3 regions of the Pseudomaricurvus sp. genome follow, and region 2 is predicted to be linked to each of the others. Evidence: predicted binding sites of a transcription regulator. Region 2 holds the regulator's gene; each other region holds the start of a gene.

Region 1 (4,139 bases), on a different contig from region 2:
CACTTCCGCCAGATGGGACATATCCCGCGTGGTTTCGCTCATGTCCGCCAAACGACAGAAATCACGCCACAGAATACGCAGCATCATATCGCGGCGGAAACGGCGCAATTGACGGTCAAACTCTTTGTCATCTGGCGCAAAGTCGTCATTACTCACGTCGAGCTTGTGTTCTGCCAACCGTAGCGTCAGCTGACCAGCCATTTCCTCTTGAGTCAGCTCATGGGCAAAAGGCTCTGCCGCCAACCACAACAGGAAGTGATCCATTTGATCCACAGCCACCTGGGCCGCGTAGTCGCTGGTCACCCATAATTTCGCCAGCTGCCCAGCCGACTCCGGATTGGCCGACACCCAATCGTTCAGTTTCTGAGCTTGATCGTCGCTGGCACGATCCTGCCAAAGCGCCAGCTGACGCTGCAAAACCGGGTGAAAGCGGGCGGGAATTGAATCAAAAGACAACATAGACATTCCGTTAAAACGCAGTGAAAAACAAACAACTATAAGGAAGGATAGGAGATTTGAGACGGATGGCCTAACGGCCGCCGTCTGCCGGTGGCGCCACTCGCATCACCTCTTCGATGGTGGTCAGCCCCTGAGCCACTTTCTGTGCGCCAGACAGACGCAGCGTGCGCATGCCTTCGCGCATGGCCTGCTTGCGCAGATCCAGCAAATCACAGTCATCACTCAACAAAGGCTGCAAGGTATCCGTCAACGGCATGATTTCATAAACCCCCTGACGACCGAAGTAGCCGGTATTGCGACATTCCAGACACCCCACCGGCTGATACATCACTTTCGGGGTCGCAACTTTCCAGGGGTTAACCAGCTCTAGCCAGGCGCTCTTGTCCACCTCCACCGCCTCTTTGCAGTGAGGACACAACGTGCGCACCAGACGCTGAGCCATAATGCCAATCACGGTGGAACGAATCAGATAGGAGGGTACGCCAAGATCCAGCAGCCGGGTCACACCGGTGGCGGCATCATTGGTGTGCAGTGTGGAAATCACCAGGTGACCGGTCAGGGCAGCCTGCACCGCCATCTGCGCGGTTTCCAGATCGCGGATCTCGCCCACCATATTGATATCCGGATCTTGTCGCATCAGCGTGCGCACGCCAGCGGCAAAGTCCAGTTCGATATTGTGCTGTACCTGAGTCTGATTGAAGCTCTCTTCCACCATCTCAATAGGATCTTCAATGGTGCTGACATTCACTTCGCTGGAGGCCAATGATTTCAATGAAGAATACAGCGTGGTGGTTTTACCGGAACCCGTGGGGCCCGTCACCAGCACAATCCCGTGCGGCTTACTCATCATGCCCTGCCAGCGGGCGTAGTCGTCGCCAGTCAGGCCGAGCTCATTAAAACTGCGCAACAACACATCGGGATCGAAAATCCGCATCACCATCTTCTCGCCAAAGGCTGTCGGCAAGGTCGACAACCGCAACTCCACCTCGCTGCCATTGGGGCGCTTGGTTTTAATCCGACCATCCTGTGGCTTGCGCTTCTCGGCGACGTTCATCCGTCCGAGAATCTTTAAACGGCTGGTGACCGCCGTGGTAATGGCTGAAGGAAACTCATAGACCTGATGCAAAACACCGTCGATGCGAAAGCGGATTCGGCCCACTTCGCGGCGCGGTTCAATGTGGATATCACTGGCGCGCTGATCGAAGGCGTATTGCAGCAACCAATCGACGATATTGACGATGTGCTGATCATTTGCCTCGGGGTCTTTGAGTGCCCCCAGCTCCAGCAGTTGCTCAAAATTGGTGACGTTGGACGCACCGGCCAACCCCGAGGCTCCGGAGATGGATCGCGACAAGGTGTAAAATTCCACCATGTAGCGTTCGACATCGGACGGCATGGCAAACACACGCTTTACCTGACGTCGCGCAACATGCTCCAACTGGGGAATCCACTCCACCAGATAAGGTTGCTTGCAGGCCACCACGATCTCATCCTGAGTCATCTGCACACAGAGAATGCCATGACGTTTGGCAAAGGCGTAGGACATCACCTCGGTGACATCCGCGGCGTTAATCTTCAGCGGATCGATGTGGACCAGCTCCAGCGAGGCTTTCTCAGCCAGCCACTGGGACAATACCTGTTCATCCAGTGCGCGCCCCGGCTTTTGATGATCATCGAGTCGCTGACTGGCGATGTAGGTAAGAGGGTGCATGGTGGCCTGTTCGCGAGTGCGACTCTGTCCGGCGATGAAATTGGCGTCTCGCTGGGTGATCCTGCTGTCTGCCACCAGATCATCCAGCAAATTCCTTAAATCGACTGTGCGCTCGACCGCCACCGGAACATTCATGCAACACCCTTCTTATATACGTTATGACTGCTTATAGGCTATGACGGCTTACGCGCCATGACCAGCTGATACGTTATCACGAAACTGATCAGACGCAGATCAGCAGAGATTCTTAAATGAATGGCCCGTTAAGTAATGACTTACTTCCGCCACTCGGTTTACACGTAAGCTGCTGGTTTTACAGGGATTGTAGCCACAAACGCTGCGCAGTGATACCAACGGCCTCCCAGAGATCGGCGAGTAATTGCGCAGAACAGTCATAAAACTGCCACGAAAAGTTCATTTTTTTAATGAGTTCTTTCGTCTCACTCTTTATACTCCGCGCAGCAAGCCAAGGGAGACTTACCATGCCTATTGCAAACCCACTCGGAAACCTTTTTGGAAAATCCCCCATCAAGCCCATTCAGGAGCATATGGCGGTGGCCCACCAGGCCGTAGAGCTGTTGTCTCCTTTTTTTGACGCTGTCAAAGCGGATGACTGGGAAGCCGCAGCCACCGTCCAACAGCGTATTGGCGAACTTGAGAATCGTGCCGACGAGCTGAAAAAAGAAATTCGTCTGCACCTGCCCAAAAGCCTGTTCCTGCCAGTCCCCCGAACCGACTTGCTGGAATTGCTGTCAGTTCAGGACCGCCTGGCCAACCGCGCCAAAGACATCGCCGGCATCATGCTGGGACGTGAAATGTCCATTCCCAAAGCCATCGAAACGGACATGCAGGAATTTGTGGCGACCACTATTGCCACCTCCGCTCAGGCCCTAAAAGCCATTAAGGAATTGAGTGAACTGCTGGAAACCGGTTTCAGTGGTCGCGAAATTTCCATGATCGCCAAGCTGATTGAAGAGCTTGACCGCCTGGAACACCTGACAGACCAACTGCAAATTTCGGTGCGCAGTAATTTGTTTGAAGTGGAGAAGGATCTTCCCCCGGTAGACGTCATGTTTTTATACCGTGTCATTGAGTGGGTTGGCGACGTCGCTGACCGCGCGCAAAAAGTCGGCTCCCGACTGCAACTTCTCTTAGCCCGCTAACGCCGACCAGTTGCGGCGGCGGGTCACAATCTAACTGATGAAATAATAGAGGACTTTACTTCATGTCCATTCTTGCTGAACACGGTCAGACCCTGCTGATCCTCGCCTGCATTTTTGGCGTATTCATGGCCTGGGGGGTAGGTGCCAATGACGTCGCCAACGCCATGGGCACCTCCGTTGGTTCCCGTGCATTGACCATCAAGCAGGCGATTTTAATTGCCATGGTGTTCGAATTCCTGGGGGCGTATCTGGCTGGCGGCGAGGTGACCTCCACCATCCGCAAAGGGATTATCGATCCCGCCAGCATGACGGACACACCGGAACTTCTGGTCTTTGGCATGATGTCTGCCCTGCTCGCGGCAGGCACCTGGTTACTGGTGGCGAGTATACTGGGCTGGCCAGTCTCAACCACCCATACCATCGTCGGCGCCATTGTCGGCTTCGCCGCGGTAGGTATTTCACCGGACGCCGTCGCCTGGGGCAAGGTCGCCAACATTGTCGCCAGCTGGGTTGTTTCACCGCTTCTGGCCGGTACCATCAGCTTCTTCCTGTTCCGCAGTGTGCAACGCCTGATCCTCAATACCGACAATCCCTTCCAGAACGCCAAGCGCTACATCCCCATCTACATGTTTGCCGTGGGCTTTTTGATGGCCATGGTCACCATACTCAAAGGTCTCAAACACGTTCTTAAAGACGCCGGCATGTCCCTGTCTTTCGGTCAAAGTATCGGAGCCGCCATACTGTTCGGCCTGCTGGTCACGGCGATCGGGGTATGGATGTTGCGTAACATCAAAGATGAAGCCAAC
Region 2 (4,139 bases):
CTTCGCCTCCGTCACCACACTCTGAATCGGAAACATACAGGTAAAGGTACTGCCTTTGCCCAGCTTACTCTGAATATCCAGCTTGGCGCCGTGACGTAACAGTACGTGCTTGACGATCGCCAGCCCCAGACCGGTGCCACCGGTTTTTGACTGACGACTGCCATCCACGCGGTAGAAACGTTCTGTCAGGCGGGGAAGATGAACGGTGTCGATGCCTTCACCTTCGTCGGTAACGGCCACATTTAAACCCAGACTGCTTTGCTCCACATCGATCGACACTTCTTTGCCGTCCGCTGAATATTTAACGGCGTTGAATATCAGATTGGAGAAGGCACTTTGCAGCTCTTGTTCGTTACCCAGCAGCGCCAGGTTATCCGGGCAGTTGAGTTTGAAACTGTGCTGATGATCACCGGAGAATGCTATTGCGTCACCGCGGATTCGCTGCAGTAACGGTTTGAGAGCCACCGGTTTGTGCGTATTGTGGCGATCGTCCGTTTCCAGCTTGGACAGCGCCAACAGGTCGTTAATCAGGCTGGTCATCCGAATCCCTTGCTGCTCCATCTGTTGCAGGGCTCGCTCCCAGGGCGCCGGCAGATCCGGTGACATGCTGAGGGTCTCCACATAACCGCGGATGACGGTGAGCGGCGTGCGCAGCTCATGGGAGACATTGCCAACGAAGTCTTTGCGCATCTGCTCCAGCTTGTGCAGGCGGGTGACGTCTCTCACCAGAACCAGACATTCACCCTGACCAAAACGGGTAATCTGATATTGCAGATGTACATCACCGGTATGAGGCGAGGGCAGATCGAGAGGTTCGGTATACTCCCCTTTGTCCATGTATTGAATGAATACGGGATGGCGCACGTAGTTGAAGATCGGGTTGCCCTGGTCCTGATGCCTGAGGTGCAACAGGTGACCGGCAGCGGCGTTGTACCAGTCTATATTGCCCTGACGGTCGAGTAACAAAATACCGTCGCGCAGGGCAGAGGTGATTTCCTGTCCGCGTTTGACCACCGCCTGCAGACGCTTCTTTTCACGCCGCTGACGCTTCTGCAGTCGCACAATATTATCGAAGATGTCACCCCAGATACCGCTGGCATCAGGTGGCTGAATACGACGGGAGTTTTGCAGCCAGGCATCCAGACGATGCATTTGCCACAGCATCCAGGCCATGTAGACTGCGCCACCGGCAATGAGTGTCCAGGTCAGGTAGCCATTCATTAATCCGAAGACCACACACACCAGTGTGCAAACAATGATCCGCCGGATTTCAGCGGAAAAACCTCTGTTCAATGTTGATTCCCTTCGTGCTGTTGACTGAGTTGCCTGATTGGTCGTGGTTGACCAACAGCTGTGGAGTCTAAGAAGTGCCGGACTGGCAATGGGTACTGAAAAAGCGGGTGCTGACGACGGATCTGAGATTCAATCCAGCAAGACAAGGCTGAATGATGAGTGATGATTTGGGATGGCAATGGGTTAGACAACCCTTGCTTTTGCACAGTGATCGGCACGTTACAGACCTTAAAGATCGTCAGTAATGGCTTCATCAACCGCTTGATCAACTTCTTTGGCCGCATCACGGGTGGCATGGCCAATGTCACGTGTAACGTCCCGGGTAGTATGACCAATCTCCTTGCCAATTTTTTTGGCGCTGGTACAACCACCAGCAACCAGAGCTGACATCAGGATCATCGCTGAAATTACCAGTGTGCGTTTCATCAAGCCCTCTACCTTTTGACTCTGTGCCCTGGGTCTGACTTAGACCGAAGACTGAAACATCACACTGTATTCATGTGGCGCGGAAAGTCCAGTAAAGATGACACACCGCAAACGGGTGACAACCCTCAAATTTCTTTCACGGCAGACACTTTCAGCGAGAATCGATATCCCGCACCGCGCACGGTTTGCACAAAACGGTCGTGATCGTCCTGTTGCAGCGCCTTGCGCAAGCGACGGATATGCACATCCACGGTGCGCTCTTCCACATACACATTGCCGCCCCAGACGTGATCGAGCAGCTGGCTGCGGGTGTAAACACGCTCCTGGTGCGTCAGGAAGAATTCCAGCAAACGGTACTCGGTAGGACCCATCTGCACTGGCGTGTCATTGATGGTGACACGGTGGCTGACAGGATCGAGGGTTAAACCGTCAACAGTAATCGGGCCACTGTCTGCCAGAGTATCGGTACGACGCAAAACCGCCTTCAGGCGCGCGACCAGTTCGCGAGGCGAGAAGGGCTTGGTGATGTAATCATCGGCACCGACTTCCAGTCCCTGTACTTTATTATCCTCTTCGCCCTTGGCGGTGAGCATAATAATGGGCACCTGCGAAGTCACCTCGTCACGCTTCAGGCGACGGGCCAGCTCGATACCACTGGTGCCCGGCAGCATCCAATCCAGCAGCACCAGATCAGGCTTGCGATCCACGATCAGGCTGTGCGCCTGCTGTGCATCTTCGGCCTCCATACAGTGATAATCCGCCATCTCCAGAGCAATGCGGAGCATGTCCCGGATGGAGGACTCATCATCGACGATCAATATTGTTTTCTGGGGCATCATCTCTGCCTTTGCTGTTTTCTGATACGGGCATTAAATAGTGTTTTTGTGAATCTTTTGTTACAGCCTCGGGTTTAAATATAGCTGTCACATAGCGCCACTGTCAGATTTTCCGTTTTCAGGCCAATCTGTGACACACCCCACACAGCAACAGCCTTTCACTGAAACCAGCCATTGAAGGAGGATAGCGACGCTAAGAGCCGCTATCGAAGAAGATAGTCCGCAACAATACCGGCGAAAATCGCAAATCCGGCCCAGTTGTTGTTGAGAAACGCTTTGAAACACTGATCCCGATCGCGATGGCGAATCAGGTATTGCTGATACACAAACAAGCCCGAGGCTGCCACGAGTCCCAGATAGTAGACCGACCCCAACTCAAACCGCTGACCCACCATCATCAGGGTCACGATAACCATCACCTGCAGGCTGCCGGTCATCACCCGATCCTGATCGCCAAACAGCACGGCGGTGGATTTCACCCCAATCCGCAAATCGTCGTCGCGATCCACCATCGCGTAGAAGGTGTCATAAACCACCGTCCAGATCACTGCAGCGGTGTAAATCAGCCAGCATTCCGCGGGTACCTCACCGGTCTGGGCGGCAAAGCCCATGGGGATACTCCAGGCAAAGGCAGCACCCAACACCACTTGCGGCAGATGGGTATAGCGCTTCATAAACGGGTAACAGCCGGCCAGCGCCACCGCGCCCAGGGACAGCAGAATCGTCAGCTTGTTGGTAAACAACACCAGTACAAAAGACAGCAGACACAGCAGCACACACACCGCCAACGCTTCCTTCGGCTGAATTTTACCGCTGGCCAGAGGCCGCTCGCGGGTGCGTTTGACGTGACCATCCACGTTGCGATCGGCGTAGTCGTTGATGGCACAACCAGCCGCGCGCATGGACACCACCCCCAATACGAAAATCAGCAGTACATCCCAATCAGGCAAGCCACCGGCGGCCAGCCACAGTCCCCACAGCGTCGGCCAGAGCAGCAACAGCCAGCCAATGGGACGATTCATACGGGTTAGCTGCCAGTAGTAGGGCAGGTGATCCCAGACCAGCAACCCCGACAACGGGCCCGACCGCTTTGGTGCAGCCTTCGCGGTTTTTGCCGAGGGCCCACGGCTGGCCGGTTTGGCAGCCTTTGGCTTCTGCGGTGGGCGATTTGGCTTCTTGGACTTTCTCTTCTTGGCTGGAGTCATGTTGTGGCTTTCTGTTAATTGAGTATCTACGGACGTCTGACTAAGTATCTAGGGACGTCTAATTAAGTATCTACACGGGCGTCGGCAGTGTAACGGCTAGAGGGTATCGATGAAATCCGGCAGAAACACTTCCCCCACCAGAATGGGCTTGTTTTGAACGTAGAACACAGAGCGACGCCCCCAAAGGGTCTGGTTTTGCAGCTGTGCATCACAACCTTGAACAACAGCAGCCGGCAAACGGCTATCGCCTTGGCCGAAACAGCTGATCTCCAGAGGGTCCCGCTGCAGCGATGGCTGTTTGAACAACCAACCACCCAGCGGCTGGTTATTGAGTTTTCGCAAATGCCGCAGTGAGCCGGTTAAAGAGCGCTCCGGCAGC
Region 3 (4,139 bases), on a different contig from region 2:
TTGTGGCGGTCTCTTCCAATGTCGAGAAAGCAGAAGAGTTTGGGATTGACCGGGAATCCGTTTATCCCATGTGGGATTGGGTCGGCGGACGTTATTCCCTGTGGTCAGCCATTGGCCTGCCTATTGCCCTGGCAGTGGGGTGGGAGAATTTTGAGTCGCTGTGCGACGGCGCCGCGGCTATGGATCGGCATTTCGCCTCTGCCCCTCTCGAAGATAATTTACCGGTTATTTTGTCGCTGTTGGAAATCTGGTCGGTGAATATGCTGGGCGCTCAGAGTCACGCAGTTTTACCTTACGACCAAAACTTGTCCCAGTTGCCGGCCTTCCTGCAACAGTTGACCATGGAGAGTAACGGAAAACAGGTGGATCGTGCTGGCCGTAAACTGGAGAGAGCTTCGTGTCCGGTGGTGTGGGGTGCGGCGGGAACCAATGGGCAGCATTCGTTCCATCAACTGTTGCATCAGGGAACACAGGCGGTGCCCGTTGATTTTATTGTGCCGTTGCAAAGTCATAATCCGCTGGCTGATCAGCATACGCATCTGGTGACCAACTGTATGGCGCAGGCCAGAGCCTTGTTGTTCGGCAAGTCTCTGGAGCAGGCTTCGCAGGAATTGCGTGATGCGGGCCATTCGGAAGAAGAGATTGCCGAGCTGGCGCCACATAAGGTGTTGCCGGGCAATCGTCCCAGTTTGACGCTCTCTTATGACAAAACAACACCACACACTTTGGGTGCGTTGCTGGCTCTGTATGAGCACAAGGTGTTTGTTTCCAGCGTGATCTGGCAGTTGAACGCCTTTGATCAGTGGGGTGTCGAGCTGGGCAAGCAAATCGGTGTGGAAATTTACAGTGAAATCGAAAAGCGTCGTGCGGGCGAAGAGGGTGATGTTTCTTTCGATCCATCCACGGAAGCACTGCTGACGCAACTGCTGGATTCCGGTAAATATTGATGCACCTTGTATTCTGCACACCTTATTTAATTTGAGTTCTTGTCTCTGCACTTTTACATTTCGTAAAATTGTGGCTTATGGCGCTTCACTTGAAGCGCCTTTTTTTTGCTTTTCGTTTTTGGGTTCCCGTTTTTGCCTTTCAGTTTTTGGTTCTCATTTTCAGTTTCCGGTGCCTAATCTTCCCAGGTTTTGTGTGAACAGTACTGTTGAGTTGTTCTTGGTTTTTGGCGTGTGTCGGGCTTACACTGTGGTTCTAATAACGATTGCTCTAAAAGCTGGGTCTCTAAACCATAGAGCCGGTACGAGTCGAGTAGCCACAAGAGGAAGCAATGTATGAAAACAGAAGGTGATGGCGATTGCCCGTTTCAGTTCAATTTTGACGCGGACACATTCAAGGTAGGCGATACGGTGAGCTACCGGGTGCCTGAGAGCTTTGATGAGATGCCTTTTGTGGGGGTGTTGCTGGAGGTGGGCGATGATTATGTGGTGATTTCGCCTGATGATCCTACAGATCCCGATCGCAGAATGCGTGGGACTCGTGAAAGTCGCCCCGTCGTCAGCACTCAGGAGGCTGTCGGTTAGATTGTATTCAGGCGGAAAGAGTAACCTTTGCGTTATTTTCTCTCGGCCTTGGTGTAATCCAGGCTTTCTTTGATTTTTTTCAGGTGCTCATCAATCTCAGGGCTGCGTTGCAGTGCGAGGCCGGTCGCCAGAATATCCACAATCGTCAAAATCATGATTCGGGTGGTCATCGGTACATAAATGGTCGTGTCTTCCAGCTCGCTACCGGAGGTGATCACGATGTCACAGGCGGCCGCCAGAGGGGAGTTGGGTTCAGTAATAGCAATGAGCTTGGCACCGCTGTGCCTTGCGGTGTGGGCGGTTTCCACGGTGGCATGGGTGCGGCCGGTGAATGAAATAAACAGAATGACGCTGTCTTCGTCGGCTGCCGCAGCGGCCATGCGCTGTTTCAGGTTGTCTTCATAAGCAATGGTGGGGGTGCCCAGACGAAAGAGTTTGTGTTGTGCGTCCTGGGCGATGGATGAGCAGCCGCCCATACCAAAAATCTCAATCCTCTTGGCTTTATCGAGGGCGTCTACCGCGGCTTCGATGGTGCTGATGTCCAGTTCTTTACGCAAATACTCTAAAGCGCCCTGATTGGCACTGATGAGTTTGTTGACATAGGTGTCTGCATTGTCATCCACGGAGACTGAACGGGTCACGTATGAGGTGTTTTTCGCCAGACTCTGAGCCAATTGCACCTTGAATTCAGGGAAGCCTTTGCATCCCAGCCCCCGGCAAAGCCGAGAAATCATCGGGTCGCTGACTTCAGCTTTACGGGCAATCTCGGCCGTGGTGGCATGCACTGCGGCTTCCGGATCCGCGAGAATAACTTCCGCAATGCGTCGTTCGGACTTGCTCAGGTTTTCAAGCTCGTGTCTGAGGTGCGTCAATATCATCGTTGTTCCTAAGGATATTCGGAAAGGCAGTTATTCGAAAAAGCTATGAAAGCTTCTTAATAAAAGTGCAACTTTAACAGCAACCGATTTGCAGGCGAACCATTTTATTTAACTGAGTTAAATATATCCATTTAATTAAGTTAAATAAAATGCATTGTTTGGCGTGGTTTATGTGGGTATAATTTAACTTAATTAAATTTAGGGTTCCAGTCCAAAAGGGTGTGGCCATGAAGGCTATAGTTATAAAAAACAAGTTAAAAGAACCAGTTTAAAGAGCCAACACAAAGAACCTTAATTGAAGAGTGGTCGGGGTTGAAAAGTGATCAGACGATGCGCAGGCGTCGTGATTGGTTCACAGATTGCATCACCAGTCGAGTGTACAGGTATAAAAGCAGGGGAGTGACCTTTGAAAGTGCAGATAACAGCGCAAAATAACAGACTGGAAACCAGTAGTTGCGGGGGAGAGAAATAGATGACGCACGACTTTGATATGGTCATTTTTGGCGGTCTAGGTGACTTGTCGTTACGCAAGCTCTTGCCTGCCTTGTATCGCTCGGAAGTGTCAGGACACTTTCCTCAAGGGGCGCGGATCTTTTTAGTGTCCCGCAGAGTGGGGTCACGGGACGAGGAGTTGGCGCGCATTCACGAATGGCTGACCAATCAACTGAAATCTGGTGAATCTCCGGCATCTCACTGGCAGGTGTTTGAAGAGCGACTGCACTTATGTGATCTGGATGTGACAGAAAATGGAGAGGGATGGTCTCTGCTGGAAGGGCCATTGTCCGAGACCCCCGCTGACGGGAAGCTGCGTGACAGAGTCTTTTATCTGGCCATGCCACCCAGTTTGTACGGCACCATTTGTGAACAATTAAGTAAGCGAAACCTGATTCATGAGGCATCGCGAGTCGTTTTGGAGAAACCGCTGGGCTATGACCGCAGCACAGCCAACGACATCAACACCCAGGTGGGTCAATATTTTCCGGAAAACAGTATTTTCCGAATTGATCATTATCTGGGTAAAGAGACCGTTCAAAATTTGCTGGCGTTGCGATTTGCCAACATCATGTTTGAGCCCCTGTGGAATGGTAATTACATCGATCACGTGCAGATCAGTCTGTCGGAAGAGGTGGGGCTGGAAGGTCGTACCGCTTTTTACGATCAGGCGGGCGCCATGCGCGACATGATTCAAAACCACTTGCTGCAGTTGCTGTGTTTGGTGGCTATGGAGCCCCCTCATAAGTTGCAAGCCGACAACATTCGCACCGAGAAACTCAAGGTACTGCAGGCTTTACGACCTTTAACCGGTTACGAGGTTCAGAGCCACACGGTGAGAGGCCAGTACGTTGAAGGCATGATGAACGGCAAAGAGGTACCTGGATATCTGGATGAGCTGGGTAAAGATAGCCAGACTGAAACGTTTGTAGCGATCAAGGCGCACATCGATAACTGGCGTTGGAGTGGCGTACCGTTTTACTTCCGTACCGGTAAGCGTTTACGTCAGCGCTGTGCAGAAATTGTCATTCAGTTTAAATCCCTCACCCATAACGTGTTCGATGGCGCGTCCACCCATCTTGCCGCAAACCGTTTGGTTATTCGTTTGCAGCCCGACGAGGGCATTGAAATGATGGTAATGGCCAAAGAGTTGCATCAGCTGGATATGCGTTTACAACAAGTTCCTCTGAACCTGAACTTTGCGGATACCTTCGAAAATTTTCACAGCGATGCGTATCAG

The links. The regulator PhoB, encoded in region 2, activates phosphate uptake and scavenging genes when phosphate is short. The targets are predictions, from matches to a motif close to TGTCATAAANNTGTAACA.
Region 1: the regulator PhoB is predicted to act here: its motif matches at 2,561-2,578, upstream of ACTG33_RS07775 (TIGR00153 family protein).
Region 3: the regulator PhoB is predicted to act here: its motif matches at 2,463-2,480, upstream of hexR (transcriptional regulator HexR).

Annotation. Positions count from the first base shown of each region.
Region 1 is NZ_CBFIHX010000042.1:13,461-17,599, reverse strand. It holds gene glnE (bifunctional [glutamate--ammonia ligase]-adenylyl-L-tyrosine phosphorylase/[glutamate--ammonia-ligase] adenylyltransferase) at 1-459, opposite strand, end outside; gene ACTG33_RS07780 (GspE/PulE family protein) at 530-2,305, opposite strand; gene ACTG33_RS07775 (TIGR00153 family protein) at 2,653-3,333, shown strand; partial or broken gene ACTG33_RS07770 (inorganic phosphate transporter) at 3,396-4,139, shown strand, end outside.
Region 2 is NZ_CBFIHX010000048.1:1,500-5,638, forward strand. It holds gene phoR (phosphate regulon sensor histidine kinase PhoR) at 1-1,293, opposite strand, end outside; gene ACTG33_RS08460 (hypothetical protein) at 1,522-1,719, opposite strand; gene phoB (phosphate regulon transcriptional regulator PhoB) at 1,845-2,555, opposite strand; gene ubiA (4-hydroxybenzoate octaprenyltransferase) at 2,759-3,760, opposite strand; gene ACTG33_RS08475 (chorismate--pyruvate lyase family protein) at 3,857-4,139, opposite strand, start outside.
Region 3 is NZ_CBFIHX010000020.1:650-4,788, forward strand. It holds gene pgi (glucose-6-phosphate isomerase) at 1-947, shown strand, start outside; gene ACTG33_RS04480 (hypothetical protein) at 1,281-1,529, shown strand; gene hexR (transcriptional regulator HexR) at 1,562-2,407, opposite strand; gene zwf (glucose-6-phosphate dehydrogenase) at 2,880-4,139, shown strand, end outside.